One region of the Streptomyces sp. NBC_01334 genome, then DNA from elsewhere that is predicted to be linked to it. Evidence: riboswitches for the same ligand, from Rfam matches in the RefSeq annotation. Region 1 holds a riboswitch; each other region holds the start of a gene.

Evidence for each region. A riboswitch is a leader RNA that binds a small molecule or an ion and turns the genes downstream of it on or off. The one in region 1 is predicted to bind cobalamin.
Region 2: linked by a shared signal. The riboswitch ahead of OG736_RS29090 (ribonucleoside-diphosphate reductase subunit alpha) and the one ahead of OG736_RS07685 (energy-coupling factor ABC transporter permease) in region 1 are both predicted to bind cobalamin.
Region 3: linked by a shared signal. The riboswitch ahead of OG736_RS39435 (CbtB domain-containing protein) and the one ahead of OG736_RS07685 (energy-coupling factor ABC transporter permease) in region 1 are both predicted to bind cobalamin.
Region 4: linked by a shared signal. The riboswitch ahead of OG736_RS14210 (SCO2321 family membrane protein) and the one ahead of OG736_RS07685 (energy-coupling factor ABC transporter permease) in region 1 are both predicted to bind cobalamin.

Annotation. Positions count from the first base shown of each region.
Region 1 is NZ_CP130718.1:1,700,461-1,702,651, forward strand. It holds gene OG736_RS07680 (SpoIIE family protein phosphatase) at 1-784, opposite strand, end outside; cobalamin riboswitch at 997-1,180, shown strand; gene OG736_RS07685 (energy-coupling factor ABC transporter permease) at 1,211-1,924, shown strand; gene OG736_RS47250 (energy-coupling factor ABC transporter substrate-binding protein) at 1,921-2,191, shown strand, end outside.
Region 2 is NZ_CP130718.1:6,448,668-6,450,858, reverse strand. It holds gene OG736_RS29095 (hypothetical protein) at 210-479, opposite strand; cobalamin riboswitch at 965-1,100, shown strand; gene OG736_RS29090 (ribonucleoside-diphosphate reductase subunit alpha) at 1,225-2,191, shown strand, end outside.
Region 3 is NZ_CP130718.1:8,846,639-8,848,829, reverse strand. It holds gene OG736_RS39445 (MFS transporter) at 1-149, opposite strand, end outside; gene OG736_RS39440 (CbtA family protein) at 295-1,056, opposite strand; gene OG736_RS39435 (CbtB domain-containing protein) at 1,082-1,303, opposite strand; cobalamin riboswitch at 1,339-1,491, opposite strand; gene OG736_RS39430 (enoyl-CoA hydratase/isomerase family protein) at 1,562-2,191, opposite strand, start outside.
Region 4 is NZ_CP130718.1:3,134,882-3,137,072, reverse strand. It holds gene OG736_RS14210 (SCO2321 family membrane protein) at 1-859, opposite strand, end outside; adenosylcobalamin-variant (AdoCbl-variant) riboswitch at 993-1,064, opposite strand; gene OG736_RS14205 (phosphotransferase) at 1,167-1,877, shown strand; gene OG736_RS14200 (serine/threonine-protein kinase) at 1,878-2,191, opposite strand, start outside.

The DNA of each region.
Region 1 (2,191 bases):
CGGTGAAGGAGGTCGGTTCGCGGCTGATCAGGGCCGCCCGGTAGCTGTCCTCGGCGATCGGGTCGTCGAGCCAGGGCAGCGCCTCCCAGGGCTTGGTGCCGAGCAGGTCGGGGACGGCGGAGCCGAGCAGCCGGGCGGCCGTGGTGGTGGCGAAGGTGATGCGGCCGTCCACGTCCAGCGAGCAGCAGCCGCCGGGGAAACGCTCGGCGAAGTCGACGGCGGACCGCGCCTGGGCCGTTGCGACCGGCCGGGCCCGGAGCGGCGGCAGCACCCGTGGCACCCCGCCGACCCGCACGGGGTGTCCGTCGGCGGCGGCCCGTCGCAGGAACCGGCCCAGCCGGAGGCAGAGGCCGGTCATGGCCTCCCGTTCGCGCACGCTCAGCTGGGCCGGGTGCGAGGCGGGCCACTGGAGCACCAACCCGCCCCAGACCTCGTCGCCGGTGGTGATCGGGGCGGCGGCCAGCGAGAAGCGGTACGGCACGACGAGCGACAGACGCGGATAGCGGCGCGCCATCTCCTCCGCGCCGCCGATCCACACCAGGCGTCGTTCCCGCACGGCGTCGGACACCGGGGACGCGGCCGTCAGCGCCACTCGCGCCCAGGGCATGGAGATCTCCCAGGGGAGCCCGCCCAGCACGGCGAGCCGCAGCACCGGTTCGCCGGCCGCCGGCAGGTACACGGCGGTCACGGAGGCGCCGGTCTCCCGCGCGGCCTCGGCCAGGACCTTGTCCAGCGACTCCGGACCGCGGCCCCCACCCGACCCGGCAGCGGCAGCATCCGGCACACTCTCACCTTCCCCGCAGCGCAGGGGGCGCTCGCTGAACGACGCGCAGGCCTCGGGGCGCCGAGGGCCGACACCCCTAGGGCGGACCCTACGCCGACCGTGCGGACCCGGCATTTCGTCGGGTCCGCGGACGGCGGCCGTGCGCCGGGGTGAGCCGTCGTCCGCCGTCTTCGCGCCCCGCATCGCCGCTTGTCAGCGCCTCTGTGTGGGCACTACTGTCACCACGCCTTGGTGAACGGGAAATCCGGTGTGATGCCGGTGCGGCCCTCGCCACTGTGATCGGGAAGTCCGGCTCCGGCCCTTGCGGGCAGCCACTGGGTCCTCGGGACCCGGGAAGGCGGAGCACGGGCGGTGGTACCCGTGAGCCAGGAGACCGGCCAAGGCACGTCAACCATCCACGAGGTGCTGGAGAGGGTCTGCTCAGCCATGCACATAGCCGAGGGTTTTCTGCCTCCGGCGCACGCGATCGCCTGGGGCGTCGCATCCGCGCCATTCGTCGTCCACGGAGTACGGTCACTCACCCGTGAGGTCAAGGAGCACCCCGAGAGCACCCTGCTCCTCGGCGCCTCCGGAGCCTTCACCTTCGTCCTGTCCGCGCTGAAACTGCCTTCGGTGACCGGGAGTTGCTCACACCCCACCGGCACGGGGCTCGGCGCCATCCTGTTCCGACCGCCGATCATGGCGGTGCTGGGCACCATCACCCTGCTCTTCCAGGCCCTGTTGCTCGCCCACGGCGGCCTGACGACGCTCGGCGCCAACGTCTTCTCGATGGCCGTCGTCGGGCCCTGGGCCGGTTACGCGGTCTACCGGCTGCTGCGGCGGTTCGACGTGCCGCTGATGGTCACGGTGTTCTTCGGCGCGTTCGTGGCCGACCTGTCCACCTACTGCGTCACCAGCGTGCAGCTGGCGCTCGCCTTCCCGGACCCGAGCAGCGGATTCCCGGGCGCGCTCGGCAAGTTCGGCTCCATCTTCGCCGTCACCCAGATCCCGCTCGCGGTCAGCGAGGGGCTCCTCACGGTGTTCGTGATGCGGCTGCTGACCCAGTCCAGCAAGGGTGAACTGACAAGGCTGGGCGTGCTCGTGACCGGCGGCCGGACCAAGGCGGGCGCCGAGGCCGGGACCGAGGCGGTGGCCCGGTGAGCCGTAACGCGAAGATCAACGCCCTGCTGCTGTTCGTGGTGGCCGCGCTGGCCGTCCTGCCGCTGGCCCTCGGGCTCGGCGACCACAAGGAGGAGCCGTTCACGGGCGCCGACGCGGAGGCGGAGACGGCGATCACCGAGATCCAGCCGGACTACGAACCCTGGTTCTCGCCCCTGTACGAGCCGCCGTCCGGCGAGATCGAGTCGGCGCTGTTCGCCCTCCAGGCGGCCCTCGGCGCGGGGGTCCTCGCCTACTACTTCGGCCTGC
Region 2 (2,191 bases), 4.7 Mb from region 1:
TACGCGATGGCCGGCCGGACGGGTCCTGGTCCCGCGTCCGTCTGGCCATCGCGTCCCGGAGGCGGTCCAGTTCGCGGACCCGCATGCCGACCCGGTGCGGGGCCGCCGGCGCCGTCCGGGAGCTCCCTCCCACAGGCACGGTGCCTGGAACACGCTGAGCTGCGCGTACCAGCAGCGTGACTGCTGGAGCACGGTCTCCGCCTGGCGGATCAGGTCGTTCCGGCGGTGGGCACCAGCCGGCGCGGATCCCGCATCGCCCTGGTGAGACAACGCCGCTTGGTCCAGCGGTACCACCGGAACAGGAAGAGCGCGGCGGCGATCGAGGCGGCGCGGATCGGGCCGACGAACTTGAAGACGGTGTCGAACCCCTGGCTGCCCTGCCGCCCCTGCCCGAAGCCGGTCGTGTCGTGCGTGACGGGGATGAACAGGCCCTCCCCGACCCGGGCGAGCAGCGCCGGCGCGGCGACCGGCCAGATCACCCTGGTGACGTTGGCGCAGGAGACCCGTCGGCGCCACTTCCTGGGGCGGGTGACGCCGCGGTGGCCCCCAGACGGATCGTCAGGGAGTGCCGGCGGCCGACGAACCCGTGTCCGACCCGGTGTCCCGCCCGCCGGGAGGCCGGTGTGGCCATCGGCGCGTCGCGCGGTCGCTCCTTGCCGGGCGGACGGCGAGCCTCGTCATGGCGTGCTCCTTGAGAGTTCCGAGAAGGCGGTTCGCGGAGACGGCGGACTCGCGGGACGGAGGATTCGCACGGCGCCGACGTCTGCTTCCATGGAATCGCTCCCGGCACGCTCCGCAACCCGGGACCGCGTCTGCGAACATCCGGTTTTCGTCCGCACACCCGAGCGGGACCGGCATCCCGTGCCACACCGGAACGATCTCACCCCGATCGCCTGTCAGCTGACGCTCTGAAACCGCCCCGACACAACATCTGGGGGTGGCGTGACAGGTGAGCACAAGATGTATGCTCATGCTCGCTGTCGCCGCAGGGGAATCCGGTGCGAATCCGGAACTGTCCCGCAACGGTGTACTTGCGTGCGTTCATACCTGTATGCGCACGCCTGTTCAGTCCGAGGTCCTGCCGACAGCGCGCCCGGCCGTCCGGTCCGGGTGCCCTGACGTCCGGGTCTCGTGGAGTGGGCCGGTGGACGCGACGCCCCGCGCGCTCGTGTGCTGCCCCCTGCCCTCCGCAAGGCCCACCGCCGAGCGAGGGAGAGCCCCCACGTGACCATCGCGCCAGCCGACCCGGTTTCCGTCACCGAGCTGGAGACCGACGGTCCCGGTACCGCGTTGCTGCGGACCCTGACCGAGCTGACCGCCGACCTGCCCGACGCCGACCCCGGCCGGGTCGCCGCCGTCGCTCTGCGCGGCCGGTCTGCACGGGCTGCCTCCGAGATCACCGCGGAGCTGCGCGAGCTGGCCACGGAGGGGGCCGCGGGCCTGATCTCCGAGGACCCCGCCTACTCGAAGCTGGCCGCCCGGCTGCTGACGATCAGCATCGCCGCGGAGGCCGCCTCCCAGGGCGTCACGTCGTTCACCGGATCGGTCGCCGTCGGCCACCGCGAGGGCCTGATCGCCGACCGCACCGCCGAGTTCGTGCGCGTCCACGCGGTCCGCCTCGACGCCCTGATCGACCAGCAGGCCGACGACCGCTTCGGCTACTTCGGGCTCCGTACCCTGCACAGCCGCTACCTCCTGCGGCACCCGATCACCCGCAAGGTCGTCGAGACGCCGCAGCACTTCCTGCTGCGCGTCGCCTGCGGCCTCGCCGAGGACGACACGCCCCGCTCCCTGGACGAGGTCGCCGCCCTCTACCGGCTGATGAGCCGTCTGGACTACCTGCCGTCCTCCCCCACGCTCTTCAACTCCGGTACCCGGCACCCCCAGATGTCGTCCTGCTACCTCCTCGACTCGCCGCTGGACGAGCTGGACTCCATCTACGACCGCTACCACCAGGTGGCCCGGCTGTCGAAGCACGCGGGCGGCATCGGCCTTTCGTACTCCCGTATCCGCAGCCGCGGTTCGCTGATCCGTGGCACCAACGGGCACTCCAACGGCATCGTGCCGTTCCTGAAGACGCTCGACGCCTCGGTCGCCGCGGTGAACCAGGGCGGCCGGCGCAAGGGCGCGGCGGCGGTCTACCTGGAGACCTGGCACTCCGACATCGAGGAGTTCCTGGAGCTGCGGGACA
Region 3 (2,191 bases), 7.1 Mb from region 1:
GTCAGGGCGTAGCCGGAGATCAGCCATCCCGCCGCGGCCTCGGACACCGCAAGGCTGCGGCTCACTTGCGGAAGCAACCCGGCGATCACGAACTCGGTCAGACCGATCCCGAATCCACCGAGAGCGAGCGCGACGAGCCCGGCGGGCATCTGCCGTGTACGGACGGCCGGTCGGATGTTCATGCCACCATCTTCGCGCGGCGCTACGGCCGCTGACCCGGCGTCGGCTCGCGAACGCGAGAGGGCCCCCGGACGGTTCCGTGGGCCCTCTCGTCGGATCGTCGTGCCGGTCAGGTCAGTGTGGGGCGGCCACCGGCGTGCCCGCGGTCACCGTGGCGGGCTTGGGGTGCAGCAGTCGTTCGGCCAGTTCGCCGAAGACGAGGCCGAAGCCCGCCCAGAGCGTGACCTGCATGGCGAGGGCGGACAGGCGGAACCGCCACAGCAGTGCGGCCGGGAAGTCGCTCGGCACCTCGTTGACGGCGGGCAGGAACTCGTAGGCCAGCCCGATGACGAGCGCGAAGCCGAGGACGGCTGCGACGGTGGCGTTCCAGGTGCCCAGCCTCGGTGCGAGCCGCTTGCCCAGGATCACCGCGGCGACCGCGAGCAGCACGCTGAGCACCATCATCAGGAAGTACAGGGTGGTCCGCTTGCCGATGGTGTCGGGGTCGCCGACCGCGGGCGGGTTCGCCGGGTACTTCAGGAACGGCACGACGTACACGGCGAGCAGGGCGGTCCCCGACAGCAGAAGTGCCGTGGCCCGGGGGCTGAAACGGCCGACGCGGCCGAGGGCGAAGCAGAAGGCGAGGGCGGCGATGCCGCCGAAGGCCACCCCGTAGATCAGCACGCCGGTGGCGAGGCCGGCGGTGGACTGGAGGCTGCGGGAGACGAGTTCGACCTCGTGGTGCTCGTGGCCCGCGGCGTGGGACTCCTCGAAGCCGATCGCGCTGTCGACGTTCGGCTCACCGAGGAAGTAGGCGACGATCAGGGCGAGCACGCCGGCGCCCAGGCCGGCGAGCATGCCCCGCACGAGGAGGCTTCTTACCGTTGCGGAGTTCATGGCTGTGCTGGGGTTCCCCTCGGGATCAGTGGCAGGGGAAACCGAGCAGGTGGCGGGCGTCGTGCACCCACTCGTGAACGTCCTCGCCGGAGACGACGGCTGTCGCGCCCTGCTCCGCGCCGACGAAGTACAGCAGGACCAGCATCAGGACGCCGAAGAAGACCGCCCACGGGGCGATGTCCTTCAGCGGCAACTTGGCGGGTACGACAGGCGTGGTGGTAGTCGGCTGGGCGACATGCTGCGCCATGGCAGGACCTCCTCTGGGAGTTCGCGTCCCATCTCGGTGGTGCACATGACGACGGCCACGGGTCTGACTCGCGATGCGCCCCTTCGGGGTACACCGTCCACAGTGGCGCGACCGTGCCGGGTTCTCACCGGCTTCCGTCTCGCCGTCGTCGATATCAGAGCGACGGTACCGCGTGTCGGGCCCCTGGCCAATACCGCCCCACCTGGCGTGATTCCGCTCTCCACGGCCAGATGGCCCGGATCACCACGTCGGTCCCGCTCAGCGGAGCCTCTCCGCGGTGGTGTCGGGTCGGGCGAGCCCGAGTTCGCGTTCGCCGAGCGGGGCGAAGAAGCGCTCGACGTCGGCCGCGGTGACCTCGGCGAGAGTGGCCGGCGACCAACGCGGGTCCCGGTCCTTGTCGATGACCTGGGCGCGGATGCCCTCGACCAGGTCGGGTGTGGTCAGGGCAGCGCAGGAGACGCGGTACTCCTGTTCCAGCACCCGTTCCAGCGAGCCGAGCCGCCGGGCACGGCGCAGGGCGGCCAGGGTGACCTTGAGCGAGGTGGGCGACCTGGTCAGGAGGGTCTCCGCGGCCTCCTTCGCCGCCGGATCGCCGTGGGCGAACAGCCGTCGGACGATCTCCTCGACGGTGTCCGCCGCGTAGCAGGTGTCGATCCATGCCCGGTGGCCGGCCAACTCGCCTGCCGGCACGGGCCGTACATGACGGTCCAGGGCATCCGGTAGGGGCAGCCCTGCGAGGTCGTCGGCCAACTGCCGGAGGGAAGCGGACGCTACGTAGTGGTCGGCGAGTCCGCACGACACCGCGTCCCCGGCGCCGATCTGCGCACCCGTCAGGGCGAGATGGGTGCCCAGTTCGCCCGGGGCGCGGGCGAGCAGGTGGGTGCCGCC
Region 4 (2,191 bases), 1.4 Mb from region 1:
CGGCGGTGTTGCCGTAGTCGGGCTGGTCCTCGGCGCCGGGGAGGGCGGACTTCAGGTAGCCGGCGTCGAGCACCGCCGCGGCGAGGTGGGCCGCGCCGTTGCGGGCGAGTCCGCTCGGGGTGCCCGCGGTGGCGGAGTCGCAGGTGGGAGCCGCCGACGTCTTGCCTGCCGTCGTCACGAACCCCTTGCCGAGGACGCCGAGCACACCCGCCGCCGTCGCGTCCGCGTTGGCCGCGAGACCGCCCTTCTTGTCCGGCTGGTAGGCGAACGCGCCGCCGCCGGCCTTGTCGCACGGGATGGAGAGCTTCACGAGAGCGTCGTACGGCGACTTGCCGGCCTTTTTCACCTCCGAGGGCCGTTCCCCGGCCGCCGCCATCGCGCCCGCCACGACGGAGGTCGAGTTCGCGTCGCTCGCGCCACCGGGGGTGTAGCCCCAGCCGCCGTCGGCGTTCTGGACCGACTTCAGCCAGCTGACCGCCTTCTCGGTCGCGGCCTGGTGGCCGCCCAGCGCGGCCAGCGCCTGGACGGCCGCCGCCGTGCTGTTGGTGTCCACCATCAGCTTGGCGTCGCACGCCTTGGCGGTGTCCGCGCGGAACGCGGCGAAGGCCCCGGTCGCGCACTGCTGCCCGGTCAGCCAGGCCACGGCCCGGTCGGCGGGGGTGACGCCCGTGGTCCGCTGCGCGAGCAGGGCCAGCGACTGGCGCCAGACGCCGTCGTACGTCGGGTCGGTGGTGCCGTACAGACCGTCGGGTATCGCCACCGACGGGGTGGGGGAGGGGGTGACGGCGACGGCGGGGACGGCGGCACCCAGCACGACGGTGGCGGCGGCCAGAGCGGCGGCGCTGCGGCGGATGTTCATGATCGGCGGGTGCCTCTCCCGGTCGGTGAGGTCACGCAGCCGGGCAGCACGGGACATCCCGGCGGCTCGGCTCCGTATACCTCGACGGTGCCGTGCGACGGCGGGCCTGCCGACGCACGTGAGCCGGTCACGGTCCGTACCGGGCGATCCGGCTCTCACGGTTGCGGGTCAGCGCCGGAATTGCACCGGCTTCCCCCTGTACGGGCGTGATGACGACGCGGCCACTCTACCGGCAGGTAGCCGGGCGTCTGAGGGGCGGCTGTGAAAGCGCCCCGGGCGGGGCGGAAGCCGCCGATATGTTGTGACCATGACGCATACGGGGAGGATGCCGGGCGGGCTGCCGGGCGGGGTGCAAGCCGGGCTGCCGGGCCGACTGCTCGGCTCGGGCCGAACGGCCGATGTGTACGAGATCGACGAGGAGTGGGTGCTGCGCCGCGACCGGGAGGGCTGGGAGGACTCGGCCGCCCTCGCGGCGGTGATGACGCATGTGCGCGAGCACGGCTACCCGGCGCCCGCCGTACGGCCCTCCGGCTCCCGCTCCGACCTGGTGATGGAGCGGCTGGACGGGCCGACGATGCTCCAGGCGTTCGGCGCGGGCACGCTGGACGCCGACGAGGCGGGGGCCGTCCTCGCCCGGCTGCTGCGCGAGCTGCACGCCCTGCCGGGACGGATCTCGGCCGACACCGGCATCCTGCACCTGGACCTCCACCCGGACAACGTGATCCTCACGCCCGACGGCCCCCGGGTCATCGACTGGGCCAACGCGGAGGAGGGCGACCCCGGGCTCGACTGGGGCATGTCCGCGGTGATCCTCGCCCAGGTGGCCGTCTCTCCCCAGCCCATCGCCGATCCGGCGCGGGCGATGCTGACCGCGCTGCTCGCCGACCCCTCCGACCTCACCGAGCAGGGCCTGGCGGAGGCCCTGCGGAGGCGGGCGGCCAACCCGACGATGAGCCGCGAGGAGACGGAACTCCTCGTACCGGCCGCCGAGTTGATCAGGGCGACGGCGGGCTGCTGACTAGGCCGCCCGCCAGACCGTCATGTCCGCGGTCACGAAGGCGATGTCCGGCAGCGCGGTCGACTTCACCTGGATCACGAGCAGCGCGATGTCCCCGGAGGGGTGCTTGACGCAGATCTCGCTGCCGGCCGCCGCCGCGGCGAGGGGGAGGCGGTGGCTCTTGGCGCCGGTGAGGACGATGCGGCACGAGTCGAGGGAGCCACCGGGGTCGCCGTACAGCATGTTGAACACGCTGGTGTCGCTCTCCAGCGCGCAGCCGGCCTGCTCGCAGGTGAAGCGGATGTCCCCCTTGCCGTCCTCGCGCCGGACCGGCT